Regions from separate parts of the Paenibacillus sp. sgz302190 genome, predicted to be linked through region 2. Evidence: riboswitches for the same ligand, from Rfam matches in the RefSeq annotation. Region 2 holds a riboswitch; each other region holds the start of a gene.
What was found. A riboswitch is a leader RNA that binds a small molecule or an ion and turns the genes downstream of it on or off. The one in region 2 is predicted to bind cyclic di-GMP.
Positions count from the first base shown of each region.

Region 1: linked by a shared signal. The riboswitch ahead of AC6RNO_RS32515 (EAL domain-containing protein) and the one ahead of AC6RNO_RS35415 (amino acid adenylation domain-containing protein) in region 2 are both predicted to bind cyclic di-GMP.
Region 3: linked by a shared signal. The riboswitch ahead of AC6RNO_RS33875 (EAL domain-containing protein) and the one ahead of AC6RNO_RS35415 (amino acid adenylation domain-containing protein) in region 2 are both predicted to bind cyclic di-GMP.
Region 4: linked by a shared signal. The riboswitch ahead of AC6RNO_RS32615 (S-layer homology domain-containing protein) and the one ahead of AC6RNO_RS35415 (amino acid adenylation domain-containing protein) in region 2 are both predicted to bind cyclic di-GMP.

Region 1 covers NZ_JBZYAO010000047.1:46,771-54,453, forward strand. The annotation lists gene AC6RNO_RS32500 (ABC transporter permease) at 1-264, opposite strand, end outside; gene AC6RNO_RS32505 (ABC transporter ATP-binding protein) at 257-1,798, opposite strand; gene AC6RNO_RS32510 (BMP family lipoprotein) at 1,982-3,049, opposite strand; gene AC6RNO_RS32515 (EAL domain-containing protein) at 3,328-4,992, opposite strand; cyclic di-GMP riboswitch class I at 5,091-5,177, opposite strand; gene ilvA (threonine ammonia-lyase IlvA) at 5,271-6,527, opposite strand; gene AC6RNO_RS32525 (YcdB/YcdC domain-containing protein) at 6,710-7,683, opposite strand, start outside.
Region 2 covers NZ_JBZYAO010000065.1:6,408-14,090, forward strand. The annotation lists partial or broken gene AC6RNO_RS35415 (amino acid adenylation domain-containing protein) at 1-2,109, opposite strand, end outside; cyclic di-GMP riboswitch class I at 2,220-2,327, opposite strand; gene AC6RNO_RS35420 (hypothetical protein) at 2,722-3,099, opposite strand; gene AC6RNO_RS35425 (alpha/beta fold hydrolase) at 3,564-4,367, shown strand; gene AC6RNO_RS35430 (ROK family protein) at 4,357-5,571, opposite strand; gene AC6RNO_RS35435 (methyltransferase domain-containing protein) at 5,652-6,359, opposite strand; gene AC6RNO_RS35440 (ABC transporter substrate-binding protein) at 6,569-7,683, opposite strand, start outside.
Region 3 covers NZ_JBZYAO010000053.1:34,935-42,617, reverse strand. The annotation lists gene AC6RNO_RS33895 (M48 family metalloprotease) at 1-609, opposite strand, end outside; gene AC6RNO_RS33890 (MBL fold metallo-hydrolase) at 653-1,588, opposite strand; gene AC6RNO_RS33885 (hypothetical protein) at 1,702-2,220, opposite strand; gene AC6RNO_RS33880 (hypothetical protein) at 2,227-2,721, opposite strand; gene AC6RNO_RS33875 (EAL domain-containing protein) at 2,842-5,214, opposite strand; cyclic di-GMP riboswitch class I at 5,301-5,393, opposite strand; gene AC6RNO_RS33870 (DHA2 family efflux MFS transporter permease subunit) at 5,718-7,226, opposite strand; gene infC (translation initiation factor IF-3) at 7,418-7,683, opposite strand, start outside.
Region 4 covers NZ_JBZYAO010000048.1:12,751-20,433, reverse strand. The annotation lists gene AC6RNO_RS32625 (NEAT domain-containing protein) at 1-1,953, shown strand, start outside; gene srtB (class B sortase) at 2,049-2,846, shown strand; cyclic di-GMP riboswitch class I at 2,943-3,053, shown strand; gene AC6RNO_RS32615 (S-layer homology domain-containing protein) at 3,110-4,411, shown strand; gene AC6RNO_RS32610 (DUF5704 domain-containing protein) at 4,421-7,683, shown strand, end outside.

The DNA.
Region 1 (7,683 bases), on a different contig from region 2:
GCCTTCGGCTCCGATATTGAACAGGCCTGTCCTGAACGCAAAAGCAACGGATAAACCGGTCAAAATCAGCGGCGTAATCGATCGAACCGTTTCTCCAAGATCGTAAGGACTGCCGAAAATACGTTTGAACAGTGCGATATAGGCATCAATCGGGTTGTAACCCCCGGCGAGCATGACGAGCGCCCCGAATATAAGCCCGAGCACAATCGCGACGAGCGGCATGACCACAGTATCGCCGGTAAAAACCCTTATAGCTTTATTCATGGGCTGCTCCTTCCTTCGTGCTCCTGCTGCCCGCCATCAGCATCCCGATCTCCTGGTCGTTCGTTTCCTGCGGCAGCACTTCACCCACAATTTGTCCTTCATAAATAACAGCAATTCGATCCGATACGTTCATAATTTCATCCAATTCAAAAGAAATCAGCAGCACAGCCTTCCCTTTATCGCGCTGCTCAATCAGCTGCTTGTGCACGAACTCAATGGCTCCGACATCCAGACCGCGAGTAGGCTGCGCCGCTATAAGCAGGCTCGGGTCCTTGTGAATCTCCCTCGCAATGATCGCCTTCTGCTGGTTGCCGCCCGACAAGGAACGAGCGTTGTTATATATGCTTGGCGTACGCACGTCGAATTTTTGAATTAACTCCTCGGCATGCTTGTCTATGGCATCGTAGTTCAAAAAACCTCTGCGATTATATTCCGGATGAAAATATGTTTCGAGAACCATGTTCTCGCTCATTGTAAAATCCAACACCAACCCGTGCTTATGGCGGTCCTCCGGAATGTGCGACAATCCGGCTTCCGAGATCGCCCTTACGGAATGATTGGTGATTTCCTTGCCCTGGAGCACTACGCGCCCGCTGTCCACCGGCCTCAGCCCGGTCAGCGCCTCGATCAGCTCGCTCTGTCCGTTGCCGTCGACACCTGCGATGCCCAAAATTTCGCCGGCCCGGACTTCAAAATTGAGCCCTTTCAGCGAAGCAAGGCCTTGCTGGTTGCGCGCCGTCAAATTCTGCACCTGCAGAACAGGTTGTCCAGGCTTCGCTTCCTGTTTGCTTACTTTAAACGATACGTCGCGCCCGACCATCTTTTCCGCCAAAATTTGCGGATTGGCCTTCGCGCACTCCAGCGTGTCGATGACTTTACCCCTGCGGATAATCGTCACCATATCGGCAATTTCCATAATTTCTTTCAGCTTATGGGTAATTAGAATGATGGATTTGCCTTCCTTCACCAAATTGTCCATGATCTCCATAAGCTCGCTGATCTCCTGCGGAGTCAACACCGCCGTCGGTTCGTCGAAAATTAAAATGTCCGCACCGCGATACAGCGTTTTCAAAATCTCCACACGCTGCTGCATGCCGACGGAAATGTCTTCAATTTTTGCTTTCGGATCGACCTTCAACCCGTACTGCTCGGACAGTTTACGCACTTTTTCCTGAGCGGTGCGGTAATCTATATTCATCCCTTTTTTGGGCTCCATGCCCAAAATGATATTTTCCGTAACCGTAAAAGGCTGCACCAGCTTGAAGTGCTGATGCACCATGCCGATTCCGAGCTCAATCGCCCGGTTCGGGCTGTCGATATTGACTTCCTTGCCCTGAATTTTAATATGGCCTTCATCCGGCTGGTACAAACCGAAGAGAATGTTCATGAGCGTCGACTTGCCCGCTCCGTTCTCTCCGAGCAATGCATGAATTTCACCTTTATGCAGCTGCAAGCTGATCGAATCATTGGCAACGATTCCCGGGAACCGCTTCGTAATATTGTAAAGCTCGACAACAGGGGTTACTGTGCTCATCGGATCACCCTACTGATTATTTTTAGAGGAAGTGCAATAAGACGGTATCGCTTCATGAAGCGAAGTAGGAGATAGGGAGAAAAACCTTGAGAACTAAAGAACAAGGCTAGTTATGCAACCAGCCTTGTTTTAACAATAGCATGCGACACGTTCCTCGAGCTGACGCTGCGCGCGAACAGGTGCTTATTGTTCAGGGACTTTGATTTCGCCGCTAATAATTTTCGCTTTGTATTCATCGACTTTTGCCAAAATTTCAGGCTTAACGTTTTTCTTGGAAGTTTCAGGCAAGCCTACGCCGTTGTCTTTCAGACCGAGAACTATGGTTTTGCCGCCTTGGAACTTGTTGTCGATGACATCTTTGGACACGCGCTCAACCGCTTGATCAACGCGTTTCAACATGGAAGTGAGGGTGACGTCGTCGCCAAACTCCAGGGATTGGTCTTTGTCGACACCGATTACCCATACTTTTTTGCCGGCTTTGAAACGGTCCTTCGCTTCGTTGAATACGCCGTTGCCCGTCGAACCTGCTGCGTGGAAAATGATGTCCGCGCCATCGTTATAGATGGTTGCGGCTGCCGCTTTGCCAAGGTCAGGCTTGTCAAAAGCGCCTGTGTAGTTGATTTGGATTGTGGCTTTAGGGTTAACTGCCGCAACTCCCGCTTTGAAGCCCGCTTCAAAACGTTGGATAACCGGAATTTTCACACCGCCGACGAAGCCGATTTTGTTCGTTGTCGTTGTAAGACCTGCAACTACGCCTACCAGATAAGCGCCTTCTTGCTCGGAGAATGTAACCGACTCTACGTTCGGAGCTTCTACGACGTTGTCGATAATGGCCAGTTTTGCATCAGGGTTCTGGGTCGCTACCGTTTTCAGCGCATCGCCCATCAGGAAGCCGATTCCCCAAGTCAGGTTGTATTTATCTTTGACGAATTGGTTCAAGTTCGGGATGTAATCGGAGTCGCTTTTGCTCTCCAGATTTTTCACATTGGCGCCGGTGTCTTTTTTCAGCTTTTGCAAGCCTTCCCAAGCGCTTTGGTTAAACGACTTGTCGTTCACGCCGCCGATGTCGGTAACCATTCCGATCTTCATGTCTTTGGCCGCGCCGCCCGGAGTTGCCGCCGCCGTAGCTGCCGCACTAGGAGCCGGAGAAGCCGATGCGCCGCCTGTTTTATCCTCTTTCTTTGCGCATCCGGACAGCACTACCGCTGTCACTGTAACAGCCATTAATGCAGTTGAAAACACTTTTTTCATCGTATTACCCCCAACTAATAAATTTGACTACTTCTTTAGACTGCTTCACGAAAGGCCAACTTGTAGTGTCACCATGAAGGAATGAAAATATGTAACGCATTCATGTGTCAATTGTACCATCAATTCCAAGGGCGGAAAAGTAGTTTCCCCGTTATTGCGGCACAATTCGTCATGTCATACAAGGTAACATAATCATGTTTGTGACTGGCTACAAATAGGTGTAGAGCCCCAATTCCCGATTATACTACCTGTGGTTGATAAAATCCATATCATTTCCGTTAACTTATTTTGTCTTTCATTAATTGAATGAATTCCTCAGGATGCAGCGGGCTGCTGAAAAGCTTGCCTTGAGCTTCCGTGCATTGCATACTTTGCAAATGTTCGAGCTGCTCCTCGGTTTCCACTCCCTTGGCGATCAGATTAAGACGCAGACGCTGCGCCATCATGGCGATCGCTTCCGCCAGCAGCTGATTTTCGCCGTCTTCGGGAAGGTCGCGGACGATCGTGCTATCGAGCTTGACGCTGTCCATCGGCACCCGGTCGGCGCCGCTTCTGGTGAACAGGCCGGTGCACAAATCGTCCATGGCGATTCGAAATCCGAAAGCTTTCAATAACTTCAGCTTCTCGCCGGTCTCCTCCACGCCGGAAGAAGATATGTCTTCCGCCAAATCGAGCTCGATCATGCCGGGCTCAAGGCCCGTTTCCTTGATGGCGTCGGCCACCAGATCGATGAAGCCTCGGTCCCTGAACTGTGAAGCGGTTACAGCGACGGTCAGCCGTAAAGGAGGATATCCCGCGTCCAGCCAGCTTTTCGCCTGTTGGCACGCTGTTCGCAGCGTCCACTCGCCGATGGCGGTCATCAGGCCGGTTTCCTCGGCGACGCGCACCCACTCGCTGCCCGGGATTTCCCCCTGCCCCGGACAGTGCCAGCGGATTACCGCCTCCATTCCGATCAGACGTTTGCCGGAAAGCTCATATTGCGGCTGATAGTACAGCTCCAGTTCGCCATTGTCCAAGGCGGCGCGAAGCGCCCGCTCCATGCGCTCCGGGCCTGCCGGCTCGGCATTTATTTCTGCGTCATAGAAACGGAGGTAATTTTCCCCATGCTTCTTGGCCGCATACATCGCTTCGTCCGCATGCTTCATTAACTGCCGCGGCGTCTCCCCGTCATACGGGTACAGCGCAATCCCCATGCTTGCCGAAACCGCAAAAGGGCTTCCCTCAAGCACAAAAGGCTCCTCAAGCGCCGCCTGAATACGGGACGCTGCGAGGCGGACATCCTCCTGCTTCATAATATGAGGCAGCAAAATCGTAAACTCGTCCCCGCCCTGACGGTATACGGTATCTTCTTCCCCAAGGCTGCTTGTCAGCCTTTGGCCGGCCTGCCGGATGAGCATGTCGCCATAAGCGTGCCCGAGCGTGTCGTTCACATGCTTGAAACGGTCCAGATCCAAAAAAACAACGGCAACCAGTGTATTGTGGCGCTTGGCATGCAGCAGTGACCGCTCCAGACGGTCTTCGAACAGCCTGCGGTTCGGCAAACCCGTCAAGGAATCGTGATGCGCGATGTATTCCATTTCCATGCTCCTGCTCTTATAATGCTCCCGCGACGCAGCCAACTGCCGGATCCCGTAGACGAAAAACATGCACAGGACCGTATGAGTCAACAAACTTGCGAACAATTCGGACGCAAGAAACACGAATGAAAGCAGCAGCCATGCGCACGCCGCTGCCGCCAATAAAACAATAGAAGCCTTTCGCTTGACGAGAAAAGCGGAGCAAGCAAAGCCCGCAAACAATATCCCGGCCAGCCAGCCCATTGCATGGAACGATGCCGAGACAAGCAGATTCGCCGTCAGCAGACTGACGCCAAGCAGGCACAAATATTCCCACGCAAAGTTAATTGCATGCCGCTCCCGTTTGGATGATGTACCGCCGTTCACGCTTATAACCTCCTCCCCCCAAACCTGTATAAAGAAGAAAAGGCTATTCCATCACATGGAATAGCCGCAGGTAGTACCTGTTAGGTATAATTCAACCCTTCGGCAGCCCAGCTGTCCTAGTTGAATGCAACCTTAGACCTGCGGCTTTGCGTCCTTGCCTTTCGGCAAGTTTGCCTTTTTTCGAAAAATATTCGAGTTTTCTGGGACTTATTTACTATACCATATTTAACCAAAATTAGCTAATAGAATCTTCCGGTTCTGCTGTAAATCGGAAATTTTCAAATGAGCAGATTGAACAGCTTCGGATCCTTGTTAATCTCGATGTAGCCGTAATCTTTGCGCGAGAGACGCTCGATAAGCCCGTGGTAGTCGTCCTTGTTTTTCAACTCGATGCCGACCAGCGCCGGCGCGTCGTCTCTATTGTTTTTCTTCGTATATTCAAATCTGGTAATATCGTCGGAAGGCCCGAGAACTTCCTCCAAAAACTCGCGCAAAGCACCGGCGCGCTGCGGGAAGTTCAAAATAAAGTAGTGCTTAAGCCCCTCGTAGATCAACGAGCGCTCCTTGATTTCCTGCATCCGGTCAATGTCGTTGTTGCCGCCGCTGATGACGCAGACTACGTTTTTGCCGCGGATTTGTTCCTTGTATGCGTCAAGCGCCGCAACCGGAAGCGCCCCGGCAGGCTCGATCACGATCGCATTGCTGTTGTAAAGCTCCAGAATCGTCGTACACTCCTTGCCGGCTGGCACGATAACGATATCCTCGACATTCTCCTTGCAAATCTCGTAATTCAATTGCCCTACCTGCTTCACGGCCGCCCCGTCGACGAATTTGTCGATCGTTGCCAACGTGATGACTTGTCCCAGCTTAAGCGCCTCAGACATGCTTGCGGCGCCCTCCGGCTCTACGCCGATAATGCGCGTCTGCGGAGCTACGCTTTGCACATAAGTGGAAATTCCCGAGACAAGTCCGCCGCCGCCGATCGTGGCAAAAATAAAATCCGGCGTCTCAGGCATCTGGTTCATAATCTCAAGACCGACCGTGCCTTGTCCGGCAATCGTGCGCGCGTCGTCGAACGGATGAATAAACGCCTTGTTCTCCCGGGCGCAGTACTCCCTGGCCTGAGCGGAGGAATCGTCAAAGGTATCTCCTGTAAGGATGACCTCGACAAAAGCTCCGCCGAACAGCTTGACCTGCGAAATCTTTTGCCGGGGCGTCGTCGTCGGCATGAAGATTTTTCCTTCGATGCCCAAGTGCTTGCAGGAAAAAGCGACTCCCTGCGCGTGATTGCCGGCGCTGGCGCAGACGACTCCCGCCGCCCGCTCCTCGGGAGACAAGCTTTGAATGACATTATAAGCTCCGCGAATTTTGAACGATCTCACGATCTGCAAATCTTCGCGTTTCAAGTATACGTTGCACTCATACAAGTTTGATAAAAGCTCGTTGCGCTGCAGGGGCGAGGGCTCGATCACTTTGCTGAGCACATGATTCGCCTTGATGATGTCTTCCAGACCTACTCTTCCATTTACAGCCATGCTCTTCTGCTCCTTTTGCCGTGTTCGCACAAGATTAAGTTTTAAAGCCTATTGTAACATATCTTGCAGGGCTGGGAAGCACACGGGGAATAATTTTACACGGCGGGTTTCGGAAAGCGGGAACCGTTTCCCGTAAAAAAAACAAGCACACCGGCGATGCGGCATGCTTGTTCCATAAGGATTTAGTATACGTAACGGGGTCGCTGGTCCTGAAGATCGGCGCGCTTTTGCAGGTAGCGGGAGAACGCTACGGCAGCCTGTGCTTTTGTCACTTCCTGCCCGGGCTCAAAGCTGCCGTTATTCAGCGACATGATATCCAGACCGACGACAATCGCAGCTTCTCCGATATTTTTCAGCTTGGCCGCATCCGCAAAGTTTTTGTTGAAAACATTCTCGTATTTCGTCAAGCTTTTGTAACCAAGCGCCTTAACGATGAGCTGGGCCATGTCTTCGCGGGTGATTTTGGCTTCCGGATTAAAATCCTCGCCAGGAACCAGCAATCCGCGGTCGACCGCATTTTCGACATAGGCGAAATATTTGGACGTGCTTTGCACATCCGCGAAGGAAGCTGCGCGTGCCGCAGGGTAATAAATGCCGCTGTTGCCTCCGTTCATCGCAATGACCAGCATTTTGATCAATTCCCCGCGAGTGATGGCTTGATCCGGGTTCACCTTGCCGTCTTTGACGTCAAGCGCTTGATAGTCCAGCATCAATTGCAGCTCGTTCTTCGCCCAATGATTCTCGATATCGTCCACTTTCACGCGTTCCAGCGAAATGACTTCGCCGTTGGAGGCATTGACCCACTGCCCCGTCTGGGCGTTCAGGAAGAACTGTTCGCGCGTGAATTTCGGAATCAGGGAGTAGACCAGTTTAGCCTCGAGCTTTTTATTGTCTCCGCCCACAGGAGCGCTCGGAACGCTTTCTCCCGCTGCGATCATCAATCTGTATTTCTCGATGGGAATGCCCCCTGGAGCCCCGCTGTTCGCTACCACATAGTTCAGCTTGATCTCATACTGCGATAGCAGCGTTTCTTTCGCTTTGTCGAGGGCGATCACTTCGGGCTTCTGCTTCGGATACGGCAAATTGGTAATCGAATTGTAGTAATTCAAGATCGCGCCGTCAGTCCGGTCAATGCTCACATTCACACTCTCGTAAT
Region 2 (7,683 bases):
CGGCGTACCGTCGGTCACTTCGATCGCGTGGTCGCGATAATACCCGGCTAAAGTCCGCCCCTCCGTCACCTTTGCTCGGGGAACAATATACAGCGTATGTCCCAGCAGCAGCGCAGCATAAATTTGCTGAACCGATGCGTCGAAATGAAAAGGAGCGAGCAGCGCCACATGGAGGCCTGGCTCATACGCCTCATATACTTGTCTTTGCAATCCCTCGATCAAATGGCAGACTTGCCGATGCTCGATCATGACGCCTTTCGGCTTGCCGGTCGTCCCCGAGGTATACATGATATACGCCAAATTTCCGGAGCCGGCACTCGGCGGCAAATTCCCGCCGCTGTTCATCCCGGACGTCTCCACGTCTTCAAAGACGATTTGTTCCGATACCGGCAAATCGTATCGGCCGGCCAGCTCCGCTTCCGTCACGGCGATGTTCGCGCCCGAATCCGCGATCATGAACCGGATTCTTTCCTCCGGAAATCCGGGGTCGATCGGCACATAAGCTCCGCCGGCTTTCAGGATGCCGAGCATAGCGATGATCGCCCGTTCGGACCGGTTCAGCAAAATCGCGACCGGCGCGTCCGGCACAACTCCTTTTTCACGCAAAAGACGACCCAGGCGATTAGCACGTTCGTTTAATTCCCGGTAGGACATTTGTTCGCCTTCAAAGAATACGGCAGTCTGCTCGGGATTCCGTGCGGCTTGCCGCTCAAACCAGCCATGCAGCGTCATTTCCCGGTCATATCCCAGACGCGGGCTCCTTCCCTGCTGCAGCAGCCATTCCTGCTCGGCCTGCGGCAGCCATGCCAGCTCCCGGATCGCCTTCTCGGGAAAGGTCAGCGCATGGTCCAGCAATGTCAATAGCCGGCGGTACAAAGCTTCTATTTCTTCCGGTTCGAATATTTCCGAACGATAATCCATATCGATCATGAGCATGCCCGTATCCGGCCGGTCCTTGACATGGATCGAAATATCGTTCACTTCATGCCCGCTGAACAGGGGCTCGATCATGTAAGAGAGACCTTCCTTTTCCGTCCATAACATGACCTGATATTCGAGCGATATCCCGAACAGCCGGTTCAATTGTCCATGCTTGACGCGCAAATCACTGATCAACTGGTTATAAGGATATTTCTGATGCCGGATGACCGCCAATTGATCCTTCATGATCCGTTTGGCAAAGCTGAGGAAATCCGCGTTCTCATCAACGTGAGCTCTTACCGGAATGGTGGAAACGAACATCCCGAACATCTGTTTTTCCTTTGCGTTCGTACGGTTGCCCATAAACGTTCCCAGAATCGTCTCGGTTTGCCCCGTCGCTCTCGACATATAAATATGGAGAGTGCTTAAAAACAGCGAGAGAACGCTGATCCCATGCTCCTGGCAAAACATTCCGATTTTTTCATGTAAAAAAGCGGGCACTTCTTCCGTCAATCGAATCGCATCCGTCTCGACCAAATAGGAATCCCCTCGTTTGAGAGACACGGTCTCCGGAATGGAATCGAACTGGGCATTCCAAAATTTATGGTCCTTTTGAAACCGTTCGGACTTCTCATATTCCGCTTCGCTCAAAATATATTCCACATAAGAGGGCTGGCTCGTTTGCAGGGCGTCGGTTCCTTTGACCAGCTCCAAATAGCGATCGATGAGCTGATTCCCCAGCAGCACCATGGAAATCCCGTCGGAAACGATATGATGCACTGCCGCGAAAAGCCAGATCTCCGCAGGGCCGATCTTGAAGACGATAAACCGGAATAACTCGCTATCGTAGAGCGCCATCGGCCGGCAGGCCTCCGTTTGCGCCCGTTCCGTCACGGCATCGATATCTCCCGTTTGACGAACTTCCACCCACTCGATATCAAAATCCTCGCAATCGGCAACGTACTGCCGCGGTTCGCCCGCCTCATCAAGCGCAAGCTTAAAGCGCAGCGCTTCATTGCTGTGGACCACATGACGAATGGCCCGGTTCAACATCCGGTCGTCGATCCCCGCTGCGGATTTTAATTTAACGATACCGCTCAAATTTGAAACGCTGGTTTCGGGATAAAACTGCTCGGTATACCAAATCCGTTTTTGAGCATGCGTTAATGGTAAAAAGTGCTTTTGCATAATTACTCCCCCCATCATGCGAAATAATCTCTTGGTCTTGGAAACTTTGATAAATTTTAACACCCCAAAGCGAAAAAGGCCCACCCCGAATAAAAGGGGAGCCCCTGTTACCCGGCAACCTGTCGACCATAGCATCTCATCTCTTGTGAAAAAGTAATGCGATGCCTTAGGCCATGGCTTTGCGTCCCTACGTTTCCATAGGTTTGCCTTTGTCGAATATTTGTAGAATTTGTATTTATATAGATATATTTACTTTACATATAATAAAACACTAGGAAAGATATACTAGTTACGGTATTTTAATAAATAATTTTATTGGAGGTTACTAGTAAAATTTACCTTATTTTTTTAGGACGCCCCTAACACGAAAGGCCCGGCTTTATCCGCGCCGGTTCATATAAATTACAAGTAACCGCTTCCAATACATGAATCGACAGCGTTTTTTTCGTTTTTTCGACATCGTTCCAGACCATCTTGCAACAAAAAAATGAGAAAAGCCTCCGCCGGAACCGTCTCGTCTTGAGCGGCCCCGTCCGGAGGCTGTATGTGCTTTTGCAGTTTAAGTAGGGCGGGCGGCTGTAGTCCGCCTATCCAGGACAGCAGGCTTAAACTTTAACCGCCTGTCCGTATTTTTCGGTATGTATCGATAAAAGAGAGCACGTCGACCCGCTTCCCTCTCTTTTTTGCCAATCTCGCCATCGTTACTAGCGTTTTCCAGAACTCGTCAAGCACTGGGGACTCCAGATCGGAGCTTTGCGGCGACGGGCTTACCTGATTTTTGTACAAGCTGCCTTCGTCGGAGATAAGGTACTGAATTTGTCGTTTTTTCCATTGTTCTCCGGTTACATAACTAATCCCGATTTCCCTCATTTTTTTACGGACTGATGTCACGGGGCGGGATAGTTCTTTGGCAATAACAACGGGGGGACACTCGCTGGAAAGTCGAATAAGTTTGTCCAATTCTTGCGTAGACCACGGTTTTTTTGTCATTCGATTCAACTCCAATTCTTCATACTGTATCCTTCGTTGCCTTAAAATGGTTAATGGATTCGCGATGATTTGAGGATATCAAGCAATTGTTAGGGAAGTATGAGTTAACCATAATATTTTGGTATATTACATAACTTTTTCGATATCGTTCGCTATTTTTCTACTTCCCTGGAACTAAAATCGTCCTGATTCGGACACGTTATATAGAAGTAATTTCCAGCAACTCGGGCATATTACGGCCCTTGAAGCCCCATACTAGTCTTATTCGACTATGAGGTTTTCTACCGCGCTGCGTGTTATTGCCGATCAGAATGCCGTTCTACGCCCGCGAATATGAAAAAAGCCCTTGGCGAGCGCTCAAAAAGCGGCTTCGGCAGGGCGGAGATGGAAAACCGGGATCAATTCGTGTACGATGAAAAGGAAACAACTTCAAGACATAACCGGAGGAGAGGGTATCCGTGAAAATGACGATTCATGAATCTCAATTGTTTGTTCAAGATCTGGGCCAAAGCCAGGGAGAAGGGCTCCCGGTCATCCTGCTGCACGGGTTTCCGCTGGACCACCGGATGTGGAGCCGTCAAGCGGATGCGCTTGCCGCCGCAGGTTATAGGGCCATCATCCCGGACCTCGCCGGCATGGGGCAGTCCGCTGTCCCGGCATCCAACATCGCGCTAAGCCGGTATGCCGACGATGTCCTCGCTCTGATGGACAAGCTGGGCATACAAAAAGCCGTCCTTGGCGGTTTCTCCATGGGCGGCTATGTAGTGTTCTCGCTGCTGCGCAAGGCGCCGGAGCGATTTGCGGCGGTTGTGCTGGCCAACACCCGTCCGGAAGCCGACCCTCAGGAGGGCCGCAAAAACCGGATGAACATGGCGGCCTCCCTCTACGAAAAAGGCGCCGCCGCTGCCAGGGACGCTATGCTGCCCAAGCTGCTTTCCGAGGAAAGCCGGCAAACGCAGCCTGAACTCGTCCGGGAACTGAGCGCCGTGATGGACGAGATGCAGCCGGAAGGGCTCGTCCACGCCAGCCTGGCTATGGCTTTCCGCGAGGATTCCGTGGATCTGCTCGCAGCGATCGATGTGCCGGCCCTTGTCATCGCAGGCGAGCACGATGCGATTACGACGCCGGAAGTGATGAAATCGATGGCTGAACGTATTCGCGGCGCAAGCTTTCATATTGTTCCGGGAGCGGCCCATCTGACGCCTATGGAAAGCCCGGAAGCTTTCAACTCGCTGCTGCTCGATTTCCTGAAGTCGGTTAAAGCTTGATCAACTGGTTCATCACCATAACGGCGGCACCGATAGCCAAAGCTTCTTCGCCGAGATTGCCTTTGCTGAAGACGACTTGATAAGCCGGATAATAGTAAGCTTTACGGATCGCGACCTGTGTGGCGATTTGGAAAAACAGCTCGCCTTCTGCCAGAAGAGGCCCCCCGAGGATCACCTTTTCGGGATGCAAAATGTTGAGCAGGTTGGCAAGCCCGATCCCAAAATAGGTCGCAGCTTCCGTCATGATCTCCACGACCAGGGGATCATTTTTTTTGAGCGCTTCGAGCACATGCCGGTATTGCAGCTGCTCCGGATCGCCGACCAGCTGCGAGAGGAGCGTTGCCCTCCCCTGCTTCAGCGCGGAACGGGCCGCTTTTTCAACGGCATACAGCGAAGCGTACGATTCAAGCGCGCCGTAGTTGCCTCCGGCATCGCGGTGCGATATGCCGTCGGTCTGAATGATCATCTGGCCGACTGATCCTTCCATATCCACGGCGCCGTAGATGATCTTCCCTTCCGAGACCATGGAGGAACGGAGGCCGATTCCGGCGTGGACATAAAGCAGATGCTTGAAGCTCTGCGAGCGGTTCACCCACGATTCGGCCAAAAGCGCCGTATTCGCGCCGTTGTCAAGCAAGACGGGCAAACTCAGCCGCGATCCGAGCATACGGCATATGGCTACGTTCTTCCAGCCGGGAGCCGGGAAGTACGAGGGCTCAAGAATGACGCCCGCGATCCGGTCCAGCGGGCCAACCGCCCCGATGCCCACCCCCAGCACGGCGGATTTGGCGATTCGATGCTGAGCCAGCATCCGGTCCGCCTCGTCCGCAATGAAGCCGGTCAACACATCGGGAGTCATCTCCGCCGACATCGCCCAACTGCACGAATCCAGCTTGTTCATAGCGAGATCGACGAGCACGAGCTTGGAAAGCGTCCTTGAAATTTCCAAGCCGAAGACGTAAGCATAGGCCGGATTCATTTCATATAAAATCGGCCTGCGGCCGCCGGTCGAGATGCCGAAGCCGGATTCGAGAATGAGGCCCTGGCTCGTCAATTCCTCCAACAGCCGCGTCAATGTGCTCACGGTCATGCCGCTTGCCTCCAATAAGTCCGTTTTGGATACGGTCCCTTGACGGCGGATCAACTCATATATTTCTTTTCCTTTGCGGTTCGGAATTCGTTCTGTAATGAATGGCAGATCCAATGCAAGCAGCCTCCAAGTGATAATATTTCTCAATATTTCGCCACAACCCGGGCAAATTCCTTCCTCCGCGCCTGCTTATTTCACTTGACTCCGATCAAAAGCGTATATCCCAAATAACGGTGATACAAACTCATAAGCTCATCGTACTTGGCGGTAAGCTTCCATATTTGCGGATCGAATAAAGATTGCTGATCCGACAAATGAACCGGGTCCGGGTGCTGCACCGTATCCTCCCACATCGTCAGCGGGAACGGCTGAATGCCCGAGTTCCTCACTTGCCCGAAGCCGCCCGCTTCCAGCAGCCGCCCCCATTCATCGGCATTGTGCAAAGCCTTCACGCCATAGAATTCGCAAATAGCTTGCTCGATTTCCGGTTTCATATTCTTAGTGCGAATTACTTCCCGATCGTACAAAGTTCCTCCCGGAACAAGCACTCTGCGATATTCCGGAATCGACGCATCCGCGCCGGCAAAGTTCGTCACCGATTCGACCATGACGACATCGAAGCTGTTGTCATCGAATGGAAGCCGGCAAGCGTCGCCTTCCAGAAACCGCACCTGCACGCCCTGTTTCTCCGCTCTGATTTTGGCCTTCGCAATCATTTCCGGGCGAATGTCCACAGCCGTTACCTCGCAGTCCTGCTCGGCCAGCAAACACGCTGTCCGGCCCGTACCGCAGCCGACTTCCAGCACTTTCTGCCCCTGCCCGATCGGATAGTTGCGAATCTGCTCGATCGTTTCTCCAAATCCTCCGGGATGCGCATTGCCAATCCCCAGTTTTGTCAGCATATCCAGGTAATTAATAGTCCCTGCACCTCCACATGGCGTTTTGACCTCATTTTTACCATATGGAGGGCCGCTGCCTCATGTTCGGGTGTTCCCGCCGATTCGCTAAAAAAGGGCAGCCGCCCAACCCGGACTTGTTCATCCGGGCGGGCGGCTGCCCCTGCGCTCGGTCAGGGTACAGCCCAACCGTTCGGCACAACTTTTTGCGTGTCTTATTTTTTGCCGCTTCTGAAAGCGTCGAATTGCTTTTGTTTTTCGGCGATAATTTTGTCGATGCCCGCCGCTTTCATTTTTTCCTGATATTTAGGAAGCGTTGCATCCAGATCAATGGAGCCCGTATCGAGTGCTGCATCGAATTCTTTTTGCACGTTTACGGCGGCGGCAATTTGCGTTTTCACAGGCTCGGAGTTGAACGTAAAGCCGAATCCGGGAGATTTTTTGCCGCTTTTGTTAAACTCTTTGAATTTTTCCCACTTTTGCGGATCTTCATTATCGAACAAGTAGTTCAGGAATTGGTTGCCGAACTCCCAAGCAACGCCCGGCGCGTAGTTTTTGGCGGCATCCGTCGCTTTGATGATGTTGTCGGAAACTTTCGTGTAATGAACGCCTTCGATACCGAAGTTGAGCAGGTTGTTGATTTGTTTGTCCGTATGCAGCATGTTAATGATCATCATAGCGCGAGCAGGGTCTTTGGACGTTACGGAAATACCCAGCATCGCTCCCATAGTATCTGTAATGGTGCGCGAAGTCATCTCAACTTGGCTCAGCTTGCCTACTAGATTGGTAGCATTTGCCATTTCACTGTCTTTACCCGGCTTTAACGATGAAGGTACCATGAATACGTTGCCGGATTTCATAGCATCCTGTCCCGACAATTGCGTTGTCGCAGCATCTTTGTTAATATACCCTTTTTGCATGTAGTCACGGGTTACTTTAATAATTTCCTTGTAGCGCGGCTCATCCCATTTTGGGATAATAGTCGTGCTGTCTCCGTCTTTCAGGATGACGCCGGGAACTGTGCTGTCGCCAAGGGCATCATACTGCGCTAAATAGTGACTGTTCAGGTTGTCGCCGTCTCTTAAAAACAGCGGAGTCATTTCCGGCTTCTTCTCTTTAACCGTTTTCAAAATCGGTTCCAAATCTTGAATCGTTTTCACTTTGCTCAAGTCGATGCCAAGCTCTTTGGCTACGTCAGAGCGGTACACGACGCCGCCGGATGCTGCCAGCTCTTTGTTCGTCGGCACGCCGTAGTTTTTGCCGTCGATTTTGGCCCCTTCTAGGAAGGCCGGATCCAACGTCTCGGTAATGCCTTTGCCGTATTGGTTGA
Region 3 (7,683 bases), on a different contig from region 2:
AAAATCGTTGTACAGCGGGTCCAGCACAACGGGCTGGATAAAGGTCACAAACAGAATAAGCGGAATCGAAGCGAGCCAAAACCACAGCCACCAACGGTTCGGGCTGCGTCTTATGACCCAGCGGAACAGTCCGACGATGACGAGCGTGCCGAAAGTGTTAATAACAAAATCTTTGGCGTGGTCGCCCCAAAACATGCCGATCGTTTCGTTGGATATGCCGTACGCTTGGTCAACTTTGAGCAAGTAGTAATCGACCGGCACAAACAGCACGTCCATCAGCAGCAAGAACAGTGTCACATAGACGATCGTCTGCCAAAAAGGCTTGCGGAACCACCGCTCGGCCGCATTGCGAAAACGCACGGATACGCCCAGCAGCGCGAGCAGCAGCCCCATTTGCAGCGGAGAGGTTAAAAAATACGCCAGCGAATGGATGCGCGACAGCGATTCCGCTTTTGCGATCTCCTGCGCGGTCATAAACGTATGCGGGTCCGCTTCCGTAGCTGCGAGCCCGTTCGGAATGCCGAACAAGTCGCCTTTCAACAAATAGAGGCTTACCGCTAAAGCGTATACTCCGAAAACGATCACAAGCAGCGTGTACATGCGTTTCATAACAGTCCTCCTCCACAAACCGCTAATACTGCTAGTACTGCCTTTATACCGGTACGATTACCGGGCTTAGCACGGTCTCGCCCAGTTCAAGAATCCGCAGGTCCCCGGAGCCGGCCATTTTCCGGGACCATTCTTTCTCCAGCCGCTCCAACGCTTCTTTTGGCGTATCGTCAGCCAGCTTGAACGTTCCGTAATGCATAGGGATGAATACTTTGGCCTGCACATCGCAAAAAGCTTGTACGGCCTCCTCGGGCGTCATATGAGACACTTGCATGAACCATACGGGATCATATGCCCCGATAGGCATAATAGCGGTATGTATCCGATATCTGGAGCCAATTTCTTTAAAACCGCGGAAATAACCGCTGTCTCCGGCAAAATAAACGGCTTCTTCGCCTGCGCCTTCCTTCTTGATCACCCACCCTCCCCAATGGGAAGAGTTGGTATCCCAAAGCGTTCTGCGCGTCCAATGCTGCGCGGGAACGAAGTGAAACTCCAGGCTCCCGACCTGGGCAAATCCCCACCACGGCAGCTCTAACACCTGTTGGAAGCCTTTGCGTCTGATCATCGGACCGAGGCCCTCGGGTACGAGTACAGTCGGATTGCCCCTTAACGAGCGGAGAGATGGAATGTCCAAATGATCGTAGTGGGCGTGCGAAATCAGAATTACATCCGCCTGCGGCATATCCTGAACGGATAATCCGGGCTCGGTCAACCGTCTGGCGGCTCCCATTCTTTTTGCCCATACGGGGTCCGTGACGATGTTCATGCCTTCTTTTTGAATAAGAAACGTCGAATGTCCGATCCACGTAATCGTTTCTTCCGTACGGTTTTCCTGCAAAAAGCGGGGACTTTTATTCCGGTGCTGCGGAACCTGGTAATCGACGTTCTTCTTCGGCCTGTTCCGCATCCACTTCATCACATCGCGGAAAGAATGATCATTGCTTATATTGTCCATATTTGAAAATTTTCCAGCCATCCGGTTTTGCCTCCCTCTAAGGATATGCTTCTCCCGCCTACCCTAAGTACAACCAGTTTAGCACCATATTCTGCAAGCAGCAAAAAAACCCCCGGCATCGTAGGCGGAGGCCTTTACTTTTTTTCCGCCAGCTGCCGCAGGCGGTTTCGGATTTCAGCCGGAATGGCGGGGCTTTCGAGCTGATTGACTGCGCCGGGATCCGCTCCATGGATATCCAAATAGCGCCAGAGCCGCTCCGCCTTCAACGGGCGGTTCATCAGCTCGTAGGCGACGGCCCAAACTTCCGGCGAGCCGACGGCAATCCCTTTCCAGCGATGCGAAGCGACGGTCGGAATGCGGACGACGCCGTCTTTGGCGTGAATTTTGAAGCTGCCGATAATTTCGATCGCCTTGCCCTGCCTCTCCACTCTAATCAAATAATCGCTGGCGAAAGGAAAATCGCCGACACGCTGCGGCGCCGCCTTGAACGCCGTCAAGCTCGCGAGCACCTTATCCATGGGAGCGTCCGTCGTCAAGTCCCAGTCGTTCACGATTTCCGTCAAACCGAGACTATGCATCATCCCGCTCCCGCCTAACGCACAGTCGATCCCTGCGGACTCCAGGGCCGCCGTCACTTGCTTCAGTTCCTCCAATTCGCTTCAACCTTCCGTTTCATATAAATTAATGAGCAGCCAATCCGGGGTAAAATCCCGCGAAAGCAGCCACACTTCCGTAAAATGCCCACGGGGCAGCTTAAGCTTCTCTTTCCTGCGCAGCACGTCGGACATGCCGAAAAACAACGATAAATTGCGGATCAGCAGTGCGCACGGATAATCGTGCGAATAGTCCGCAAACTTCTCAACTTTGCTGCGCACTCTATCGTTGATCGATTGAATAAACCGGTCCGGCACTTCCGTTCCGGGAAGCGTAAGCTCCGAGCGCGCCATCATAAGCCTTGCTTCTTCGGTGTCATAAAAAAGATGCGTCACTTCGAGCCCCTTTTTGTTCAGGCTGGCGTCCTCCAGCAGTGCGTCTGGCTTTTCCTGCTGCTGCAGCAGCCTGAACGGAAGCCGATGATTGAGATTGTACAACTCCACAAATATGTCGATGGCCGTCCGCTCGAGCGCCTTCTTTTCTTCTTCGTGTTTGTTCATAGCTCTCCCTAAAGTTTTCAGGCTTCGTTCCCCGATTGCAGCTTTCCCTTTCTATATTCTATGTTACCACATCCGGTTTCCCCGGAAAATCCAAAGAAGTCCGCCGCTGCGCGAGCAGCTTCAGACTCCCACTTTATTTTTGCTTAAAAATCCGACCAAATCCCCGGCTGCAAGCGGTCTGCTTATATAATAGCCTTGAATCTCGTCGCATCCAAGCCCAGACAACATATCCCATTGGCCCTGCTCCTCTACGCCTTCGGCCACGACCCGCTTCCCGAGACTGTGCGACATCGCAATAATCGCGTTGATGATGGCGCGGTCATGTTCGCTTTCCAGCATATCTTTCACAAAGGAGCGGTCGATTTTGATGGAATGGACGGATAGCCGTTTGAGCAGCGATAAGGAAGAATATCCCGTGCCAAAGTCGTCAATGGACAGCTTCACGCCCAAATTCATAATCTCGCTGCAAATGTTCGTCACATTTTCGCTGTCGCTCATTGCCGTGTTCTCGGTAATCTCCAGGCAGAGCAGGCTCGGATCAATGCCCGTTCGATGCAGCGTATCCGTCAGCCGGCGCGAAAAGTTCGGGTCGAGGAACTGCCTGGCCGACAAATTGATGGACATCGAAAACGGCGCAATCCCCGCTTCCAGCCAGCGCTGAAGCTGAAGACATGCGGTATCGAGCACCCAATACCCGATCTCCACAATAATGCCCGACTCTTCGGCTAGCGGAATAAAATCGCCGGGCGGAACAAAACCGATGCCGGGACGATTCCAGCGGATCAGCGCCTCGACCCCCATAACCGCGCCTGTCCGCACGTCGATTTGGGGCTGGTAATGAAGCGAGAACTCGCCTTCCTCCAAACCTTGCCGCACCCCCGAATTGATCAAATATCGCCCCTGTTCCTCGTCATGCAGCTGCGGCTCGTACATCACGAACTGGTTTCTGCCCTGCCGTTTCGCCTGATACATCGCGATATCGGCGAATTGCAGCAGCTCGTCCGGATTCACGCCATGCTCAGGGGACCAGCAAATGCCCATGCTGGACGTAACGTAGAACGCTTTATCCTGATAAGCAAAAGGCATTTTGAAGCCTGCGAGTATTTGATTCGCCCAGCCGTGGATCTGCTCCTTGTCCTTCAATCCGGGAATAATGAGCGCAAATTCGTCCCCGCCCAATCGGAAGATCGTCGCCTGCGGAGGCGCGAGCAGCGACAACTGGTCGGCCACTTTTTTCAACAAATGATCCCCGACAACGTGCCCTTGAGTATCGTTAATTTGCTTAAATCCGTCCAAGTCCAGCAGCATAATGGCAATGGAAGAACGACTGCCCTCGGATAAATGCGATTCCAGCTCGTTGTTGAAATAAGCGCGGTTCATAAGGCCTGTCAGCGTATCGTGGTAAGCGAGATACACGGCCTGCTCTTCGGCCGCCTTGGCTTTCGTAACGTCGAGCAGCACCACATACTGCAGCAGATCGCCCTGCGCCTCAAAATATTTGCTCTCGGCCTTAACGTACTTTTTCGCCCCTTTGCGCGTGACGACGATATAGTCCCCCTGGATCGTTTCTTCCCCGAAACCCGGCTGGTCGAACGAACGCGAGGACTTGTGGGACTGGGGAAAAATGAACTCCTGCGCATGGCGAAGAAGCAATTCCTTCTGCGTGCATTCAAAAAGCAGCGCCGCTTGCGGATTCGCCTCTTTAATAATTCCGTCCTGGTCCGTAATGATCATCGTTAACGGCGACATTTCGTACAGAGCCTGATACTTCCGTTCCAGGGAAGGCAGGAAATCATATTTGATCATGGCATATCTGAGGAAAAAAGTGAAGATAATGAGCGCGAAACTGCTTAATGCCGGAAAATTGACGCCGCTTGGCATAACAGCCGGCATTTTAAAGAATATAAACGCTATCGCCCAAACAAACGAAAAAAGGAGGCCAAGCAAAACCGTGCGCATCTGCTTTCGCTTCAAGTTCAAATCGTATTGATTTACGAACCTGAACCCTGCGGTCACGATGACGATGCAAACAACGGCCGTATACAGCGTGCTGCCCAGCATCAATGCTGTTAGGCCTGCACCGGGTTCCTGGTATTTCCAAATGCCGTTCTGGACGAAATGAACCGTTATCCATGGAGGCGGAAAAAACACCAGCGAGGCCGGAACCAACGGGCTGTAGCAGATCGCCGTCATAACCGGCCGCGGAGTCGATTGAAATCCCTCCGTCAGCCTGAAGCAAAAATGCATCGTCAGACACATGATGATGCAAGCCGGAAAATAAAACAGCAGCAGCGCGATTCGGCCCGCGTATTGGATCGGGGCGATGCTGAACAGCAAATTCCCGATGAAAAACAGCATGGTGGCAAGGAAAAAACAGGCCGCGATTTTATTCAGCCCGTTGTACCGGTTTCGCTGATAAATTTCGATCATCATGTAGAGCAACAAGAGAATTGGTACTATGTACAGGAGTATGGACACTAAATAAGCGATCATGAAGCACACCTCATTATCTTGTTAGTCCGTCATAAACGACCAAAAAAAAAGAAACCTTGCTTTAAGGTTCCTTCTCAGCGGCCTAAAGCGGAAACTGGCTGGCATACGATGTGAATCCTTTTCGTGTAGCCCCTATAGCTTTGCGTCCTTGGCTTTCGCCAAGTTTGCCTTTATCTCTTTAAGAAATATTTAAATTGGTGAATGATAGGTCTAAGTTCCTAGTTATTTTATATCACGTATCACCAAATTTCGTCAATAAAATCCTTAATTATGAAATATCTGGTGCTATCGGCTCCTCGGATGGCTGCTTACTTTTCGGCCCCCCCGCCGACAATCCGCCAAAATCCGACAACGGAGGAGCTATGAACGCCCCCTTTTCGTTAAAGGAAAAAGAGGCCTTCCTTAGCCTATTGTCACAAGCTAATCAGAACCTCTTCTTCAAAGCGCCCTCGGCGCTGCAAGCCGGCAGTCAGACCCAGTCAGGCCTCTATTTTGCCGAATGGTCAGGCTTGCAGCTCGGCGGCGGGAACGGCTTCGGCCTCTTTTTTCGATAGCACTTCCTTCTTCAGAAACCAGCAGATAACAAAAGCCGCGATCATAAAGCCCAAAGCGATGATAAAAATGCTCTGGAACGAATTCACAAATACCGCTTGAATCTTCGTTACCAGATCGGCGGATATCCCCGCGGGAATTCCCCCTGTCGCGATATGATCCGCCATGCCCGGAGGAAGCTCGCCGGCCAACCCGGCAACGCCGGTTTTGATTTTGTTAGCGAGCAGGCTGCCGAAGACGCTTAATCCGATTGTCGCTCCAAGCGACTGGAACAGCTGAACGGTTCCGAGCGCTACGCCGCTGTTCTCCTTGGCGACGGATTCCTGAACGATCAGGTTATCTCCTCCGAATAAAGCCCCGATACCGAGTCCTAACAGGACAAAGGTAACAATGATGTACAGCGGCGTTGTCGCAGCATGAACCTGAGACAGCAAACCGACGCCGACGATCGGCAGCAAGAAGCAGACGATAAACAAGTTCCGGTACGGAATCCGGGTAATCAGAAATCCGTTCAGGATACTCGAAGGAATCGCCCCGGCCATAAACGCCAGCGTCAAATATCCGGCAGCGGTTGGACTTAGGCCCATCACGTTCTGAGAGAAAAACGGGAACGCCGCTATTCCGCCCATCAATCCAAGCATTACGATAAACACAAGCAGCGACAATACGACCACATTGCGGTTGCGGAACAACGACAGCGGTATAATCGGTTCCGCCGCTCTGGATTCAATCCTTATAAAGAGGGCGATAAACAGGGCCGAAAGCGCAAGCAGCCCTATGATCAGCGGAGATGACCAGGACAAGCCCCGATTGTCGATCAGCACCGGCGCAAGCAGAAGGGAAAGCAGCGCCAGCACGAGCGCAGACGCCCCCATCCAGTCGATGGACCGCTTCTCCTCCCCTTTGGATTCGCGCATTCCTATGAATATTACCGACGCTGCAAGTATCCCGACCGGGATGTTGATCAGGAACACCCAATGCCAATTAAGATGATCCACGAAATAACCGCCCAGCGTCGGTCCCAGCAGCTGTGGAATGATCATCATCGGCCCGAACAGGCTCTGAATTTTGGCGCGCTGCTCAAGCGGGTACGTATCGCCTATAATCACCAATGCCAACGGCATCAGCCCGCCGGCGCCTATTCCTTGGATTCCCCTGCCGATCAGCAGAACGGTCATGCTGTCCGCAAATCCGCAAATGATGGAACCGAGAGAAAACAAAGCCATGCAGCTTAAATAAACGCGTTTGCGCCCGTACAAATCCGCCAGCTTTCCTAAAATGGGCATAAATATGGTCACGGCAAGCATGTATACCCCCGCCACCCAGCCGTAAAGCGACAATCCTTGCAGCTCGCGGATGATCGTCGGCATAGCCGTCGATACGACCGTTTCGTCCAGCTCGGCAAAAATAAGCCCGAGAAGCAGGCCGATCAGCACGAGTGATCTGTTATTTTCCTTCATTGTTCAATACCTCTCTTCTATTCCTTAACTATTGCCATCATAAGCGCTTTTCAAGCTTGCTGAAACCGGCCGCGGATGCATCGCCGCCTCCATCCCGAGGCGGATTTACGGATAAAAAAACCGTGCTGCAGCCAACGGCGCGTGGATGCGCCGTGGACTGTAACACGGTTTGTATAGAATGCGGGCTTTCGTCAAAGCGGATCGACCTGCACCGCCGCCTGCTTGCCGCTGAGCTGGATGCCCGTCCGCGGGCGCCCGAGCGCTCGCAAATCTTGAAGCAGCGTTTCCAGCAGCGCTTTCGCAGCCGCTCCTTCCTTGCCCTGGATGCGCACGACGAACTGAACGGCATCGCCGGCCCCGAGAATGCGCTCCGCCTGCCGTTTTTTCGTCTCCAGGTCGTGATCCTCGATCTGCGGCGTGAGCCGGATTTCCTTCACCTTCGCCCCCTGCTCCTGTT
Region 4 (7,683 bases), on a different contig from region 2:
TACCCTGCGGCGGCCAAAACGGCTCTGCAGGCGGCGATCGATGCGGCCAAAGTTTCGGCAGCCAGTGCGGCAGCTTCCCAGCAATCCGTTGATGCGGCTGTCCTCGTTTTGCAAAAAGCGCTGAGCGTATTTCACGCTTCCGTCATTTTGGAAGACGCCGGCTATATCTTTACCCTGCCGGCCACGATTACAGATAGTACGGGAGCGCCGATTACCGACTTCGTTTCCAGCGAAGTTAAGCTGAATGTGAATGGCGACCAGCAGATAGCGACGTTCGAACCGTATGCGGGCGTCACGCTCAAAAAGCTTCAAAAGAAAAAAGCCGACGGCAGCCTGGAAGACGTACAACTGCAAGTAGCGGCTGCCGCTAAGCGGGAGGACTTGGTTGCAATCCTGAGCGCAGACAATTCGTTCAGCTTCGAGTTGGATCGCGCGGCCAGTTACCTGCTGACATTGGTCGGAAGCGATGAAGCGGAGCGGGCATTCGAAATCGCGTTTGCGCAATTGCAGCCCGTAAAAGCGGACCCGGGAACCGGATTGCCGGGTACGGTGCCGGTGAATGTCCATGGCATCGCCGACGGGTCCTACAGTATCGCGTATAAGTTTTTGAAATATAATGCCAGTACGACCTCCGTTATGCAAGAGTATGTCATTACGCCAGGCAAACTTACGGTGAGCGGCGGCAAGATGTATTTTGAATTCACGCTGAAACATAGCAAACAAATTCCTGATTTCCAGGCAGACACCGGCAGCGGTTTGTCGACTCCTTCAGTATCGGAGACTGACGACACAAACAATACCCGGACTTATAAATTCATGGTTAACAACCTGGATGCGAAGCTGCACGGGTGGGTCGATGTCAACTGGCCGGAAATGAGCTATGTTCATAATTATGATGTTCATTTGGTATTTGACAGGTCCTCGCTGGTATCTATAGCAAGCGGAACGAAGGCGGGGCTTACCGCGCCGGTGAAGCCGCTCGCTCTAGTCTACGAACCGGGCGAGTACGTAATTGATTATGAGCTCAACGTTCGCGGGACTTCGAACAAGTCGGTGACCGACGAGTTTGTGTTGCACCCGGCAAAAGTGGTGATCAAAGACGGCAAAAGTTACTTGCAAATAACAGTATCGAATAAAGAAGTGACGGCTCTGAAAATTGAAGACGCCAAAGGCAACTTAACCGATGCGGAGATCGTATCGACGAACGAAAAAGGCAATGAGAGAACGCTGCAGTTTTTGATCAACGACGCGAAGACGAAAGTGCTGGCTCAATTCGTAATGGCGGTGCCGGGCAAATACAACGGTGAATATAACGTCGAATTTGTGCTCGATGACTCGACCTTCAAGCCTTACAAGGAGCAGCCTAAGACGGAGTCGGACGGCAAGCAGCCTGACGAGAAGCCGACTACGGCCGCAAACCGGTTCACGGATCTGGATAAGCACTGGGCAAAAGCGCTGATCGAGCGTGCAGCTAAACTAGGCTTGGCGAATGGGCATGAAGACGGGACATTCCGCCCGGATAACCTGATCACGCGCGCGGAATTTGCGGCGCTGCTGAGTCGGGCGCTGAAGCTGGACGCGGGCCAAGGAGAGCTAAGCTTCAGCGATGCGGGAGATATGCCGGATTGGGCGAAGCCGCAGCTGGGAGCTGTCAGCAAAGCCGGTATCATGAACGGCTATGAAGACGGGACGTTTCGCGCCGACCGCAACATCAGCCGGTCGGAAGTGGCGGTGATCGTGGCGCGGGCGCTCAAGCTGGATGTCGACGCGCATGCGAAGCCAATCTTCGAAGACGCGGAAAGCATTCCGGCGTGGGCGCAGGCGGAAGTGGCGGCAGCCAACAAACGAGGCATCATAAACGGGCGGGATAACAATCAATTCGCGCCAAATGAGAGCACCACGCGGGCGGAAGCTATCGCTTTAATTCTTGCTTTGTACGAGGAAGCTAAATAAACTTGCAGTTGGAACAAGCGAGGATGCTGGATAGCATCCTCGTTTTGCAATGTATTTTAAGCGTGATAGATATGTTGAAAAGGAAGTCGTTGCCTATGGGACTTATGCGTCGGGTTTGGACCGTTTTGGCGGCAGCCGTGTTTCTGTATGCGGCATTTCGTTTGGCGGCGATCGGATGGGGATACTATGAAAACCGCAGAGATCTGGCTGAGGCAAGCAAACTATTCAAGGAGGATCAGCTCAAGGACATGGGTCAAACCCTGTCAGTGACTGCTGTTACTTACGATAGGGAACACATGTTTGGCTGCCGGCCTCGCGATTTGTTTCGCCCCTTGCTGGAGCTGGGTCCGGATATAGTCGGTTGGATCCGTCTGGAGGGCAGCCGCATCGACTATCCCGTAGTGCAGGGAATCGACAATGAGCAGTATTTGAGCCGCAATTATAAAGGAGAAGATTCCCGCGCCGGCAGCATTTTTATGGATTACCGCAATGCGAAAAACCTGGAGCAGCGGCATACGATTATTTACGGCCATCGGATGAAGGACGGCACCATGTTTGGCGACTTGAAACAGTATGTGAATCAGACGTACTACGACAAGCACCGGCAATTTCGGCTGGACACCTTGAACGCTTCTTACATCGCTGAAGTTTTTTCAGCGTATTATACGACAACTGAGTTTAACTATATCGAGACGGAATTTTCCGACGATGAGGATTATGCCGCATTTTTACAAAAAATTCAACAAAAATCGCTTTATGCAACTGATATGGAGGTTGCTCCCGGAGACCGGATTATTACCCTATCGACCTGCGATTATGCACTCGACCCGGTGGCCGGAAGATTCGTTGTCCATGCCCGTTTGAAGCGTTTGGGTGAGCCTGTTGCTGAATAAATACTTGTGGAAAAATGTTAGATTATGGGTTAATATGGATTTTGTATTATATCTAATGTACTATACCTGTAGTTTTAAATACCTACGAACCAACTGAACACGAAAAGGCAAACCTGTTCGAAAGACAGGGACGCAAAGCCACGGGCCTACTTCTGCGGGGATAAGTCGTAAGACATCCCTCAAGGAAACGGCAGCCGGGTTGCCGAAAGCAGTTGGTTTTTTTGTTTTGGAAAAAGTAACTTTTTTACTATGGAGGTATATAAATGAGGGTTCAATTAGTTACATCACTAGCGGTTATCGTGCTGCTCGGAAGTTCAATTCACGATGTCAAAGCCGATACAACCGCCGCTGCGCCAGCAACGAAGTCAACGAATATTGCCGGCCCGGTTTCTGCGGGCAGCTTCAGCGATACGAAAGGGCACTGGGCGGAGGCGACCATCGCCGGTGCGGTTCAAAAAGGGTACGTGGACGGCTACCAGGATCATACTTTCAAACCGGACGAACAAGTAACGCGGGCGGAGTTTATCAAAATGGCGGATTCCGCGCTTCATATTTCAGTTTCGGGTGCCACCACAGGCAGTGATTGGTATCTGCCTTACGTTAACGCGGCAGTCAGCGCGGGGATTCATGAGTGGAGCGATTTTACGGGCGGGGACTGGAATACGCCGATGACCCGCCAAGAAATGGCGCGCATAGCGGTTCGGGCTGCAACCGGCGACAAGAACACGGAGGACAAGAAGTGGATGTACTTGGCGACCAAAGCCGGTCTGATCACAGGCATGGATGACACCGGAACGCTAGGAGAGGACCAAACGACAACCCGCGCCCAAGCGGCGGCAACCATTGAACGCATCCTTTCTTCGAAGGGCGGCCAGACGCTTTCTGTTGACAAACATGCCGTATCGAGGGCGGAAGTTGCTTGGCATAAGACCAATGTGATCACAATGCTTCCGCGCTACTTTGAAAAAACAGCGAACGGCGAGAGATTTCACGACGAGTTACTGACCGCCACAACCGCCGACGGCAACATGTCTTGCAGCGTCAATAAATATGTTGTAGTCGATTTGGACGATCCTAATGATCCTTACCGAAATCTTGTTCCAGATGATGTAAGCAAGTTCGAGTGGTTGGACTTTAATACAGGTGCATCTGTGCCATTGAAAGGTGACAACTATATCGTTGTTTCAGAACAAACGATGAAAATTAAAAGTTTTCCTGCAGATGCAACTAGTATTACTGGTTGTGGCGCGGGTATTACGGATAAGGCTTATGATGCAAGCGGTACATTGAAAGCCAAGAATATGCTTCCAAGAATGTCCGGCGTAAATATTCCCTATAAAAAGCCCGGATCCGTATATACGTATATCACTTACTCAGATTCTTATTACGGTAACGCAGGGGATTCGATTAATGAAACGAGGTATTCCTTTGAGGCTGTCCCCAAAGGCAATTTGACACCTGTTGATGGGATGCGGCAAACCCGTATTGTCTTTAACGGAATTGATACCAGTTCACCAACTTTAATATATACAGGATTTTTAAAGGATCAAATCAATCAACAGTAGGTGGTTTTGTTGAAAAGTATATATTTTCGCTTCCTCATTATTTTGACTATAGCATCTTTAATGATTCCCTTAATTCCGCAGACTGCCCAAGCGGCGCCGATTAAGCTTGGAGATATCGATTATGGCAGCAGTATCGTGCAAGCCTATACGCCTCCGAACGGACTTGCAGGTGAGCTTGTAAACATGGAGCATTTTAATTTTAGTGATGTGACGATCACTCCCTCGCCGGGGAAGACTGTTCAGAGAGTATGGTTGCAAGACAAAGACGGAAATGAGGCAGGGGTATTAACAAATTCGGGAGGTAACAAATGGAAGATTCCAACCATTACGGGTGAAGAGAAGCCATTTTCTGCAACTGCAGTTCCTTATAGCGGATACTTTGCTTGGTTCCGAGATCCGGGTTGGCCTGATCCGCAAAATCCAGGGAAAACGCTAGGGTATGTGTGGATGTATGATGACAACGGGTCGCGTACTTATTATTCAACCTACCCGTCAGTTACAAATTATCCGGTATCCGGCATGTATACGACAGATAGTCCGTATCATTATAAGCCCGGAGTCGATCCGGGCGTTGGTTCGGCAGATAGCAATAGTGCCGTCGCGACAATTCATCATAGCGCTAACGTTTCGATCCCGTCGTTTAAAATGGATGAAAATGATTCCGTAATACTTACGTCTGATAAGGTGGTTAATGTACATATTGATCCTTCTGACATTCGTTATGATCTTACTGCATTGTCAGGTGAACAACGGACCAGACATCCAATTTTGGAATCTAACATCATTGACAAGGGAGCAGATTCAATTGATCTCGCTTCAGGAACCTTTAATTTCCATGTAACGGCATCCTTCGATAATGCGGGAGGCCAAGAAGAATCTAACGGGCCTAACGGGTTAGTTTTGAAATGGTATGATGGCTGGAAGTTTACCTTCCATGCATCACTTTGGTATGTTCGTGATCTGTCAATTTATTACGACGAAGATGAGGCGCCGCCGACAGGGAATTGCTCCTATACAATCGGCCCACCGACTAAAGGAACGATCAATCAGGACGCCGTCATAGATCCTGCGGCCAGCGGCGTGCTTCTCGCGGATATGCGGGATGCGGAAAGATTCGATGTGTTAAAAGGGATCCCGACTTCGGAAAGCCTCTATGCGAACGTGTTGGGGCTGAATTATTTATTTCAAAATCAATTCGCGAATATGACCGGGGAAGTGACCTACTCCGTTTCCGTCAAGAAAACGTATGTATGGACGGTCTCAGGAGGTCCAATGGCTCCGCCTGTTACCAAGACTGAAACCGTAAATCAAACGATGACCGTGACACGTCCGTATTCGTACTGGCAAATCGACAATCTGGAAGTGTACGAACTGGAAAAAGCTACGGTCAGCAATTATGCGCTGGGCGGATACGGCGGGACCGTGACGCTGGATGCCACCGGCTATACAGGGCCGACCCTGCAATCTGACAATAGAGATGATGTCAATACACACGTACACCCAGCTGCTTGTAATCCCGTTGACCTTGGGACAGGTGGCGGCCCGCCACCCGGAGGTACGCCGCCGGAGTTTCAATCGGCAGCGGAGAACGCCGTGGGCCGCAACCAGGTGAACAACGACCTGGTCGTGTTTAACGGCGTAACCGTTATGGAAAATTCCCGGCACCCTGATCAGGGACAGACGCCGGGAACGATTCCGCAGCCGACGCAAATCGGCCGGGATGTGCTGTACGGCAATGGTTACGTCGTCAGCAATTCACTCGTCAACCGGGCGGACCAGCCGACGACCGGCACGATCTATTACCCGCTGATCCCGGGGAATGTCAAAGGCGGATCGGATAAAGATTATCCGATCAATGGCATCAACCCGGTGACGGTGCATACACCGGTGGTCATGTACCCGTCTGTGACCGACGATCAGGCGCACAACGAAAAAGTCGTGCCCACCGCAGGCCGGGCGGCGGTCATTTTGGACCAGCCGTTCACGGTGTTCGTGCCGACGACCGGCCAGCATGACGCGTACCCCGGCTTTGGCGGGTACGGGGTCACGGGCGGTTACGGCGATTACGCCAAGTATACCGCCAACAAGCAAGTCCGCTTCGAGTTCGACGTCTGGAATGCGGACAAGTCGGCGTACATCACGGCCGGCATCTGGGTCGACATTCCGGTGAATCAGCCGGACATGACGTTCATCATGCCGACGTGGATCGACGAAGGCTTCTATACGGTTCATTTTCGGTCGATTGCGATCAATGCGCCTACGGACTTTACAACGCAAACGAGCGCCAACTTCAATTGGCCGAATCACGTAGCGACGAACACGATCCCGGTGGAAGTGATCGGCAGGCTGTACGATTTTCATATCACGGATATCGGCGACTACGACTGGCAGTACGTGTTCCGCACGAGCGACGGCATCTCGCCGACAGGCGTTTCGTACTGGACCGGCACGAACGATATCGACGGAAACCCGCGGGGCAACAGCTATCCGTATGTGCTGCCGATTCACCCGGGAAGCCATCCGTTCCCAGGCTATGACCATACCGTGTCGATCAAGACCGGGTATCATTTCAAATTCGATTTGAAGACGAAGGGGAATATGTTCGGACGACGGGATGGGATTCGGATCACGCCGACCTTTTATTTTGTGAACAAGGATGGAACGGGGCGCATCCCGGTGGATTTGTACTACCACGCCTACTCGGAGAAACCGGTGAGGTATTTTGTGAAAATCGGCTCCGCGGACGACAAGCAGCAGCGGCATGTACTGCTGAACGACACGATGCGCAATGTGCCGGGCGAAGAGCTCACCGATACGGCCGCGTATGTGGCGGACAACTATGGGGTCAGCGACTTTTTGTACCGGGCTAAGCGCAAGTCTTGGGTTGGCAATGCGTACGCATGGTTCACGTCGCCATGGCTGACCCGGACGATGATCGGGCCGAAAACCGGCGTGCCCAGTTCGGTGGATCCGCAGCGGGCGCTGGCTTCGATCCAGCACTGGTACGGCGAGTACAGCTTGCCGGCCGCTCCTTATGTGGTAGCGGCGGGCACGAACATCCCGGAATACGGGAGAACGCATGGCGGGCTGGACGATCATTCTCCGATCTTTTTGAAGGATGGCTACATCATCGTGAATTTCAACCTGGAGAGCATTAAGAACGCGGACTATGCGAATCCCTTTTTGCGCTATTACCGGCTGCCCGGGGAGAGCGTCCCGCTGGACAACCAGTGGCAGATGGAAGGATTCAGCAATACGACGATGGATAAGTA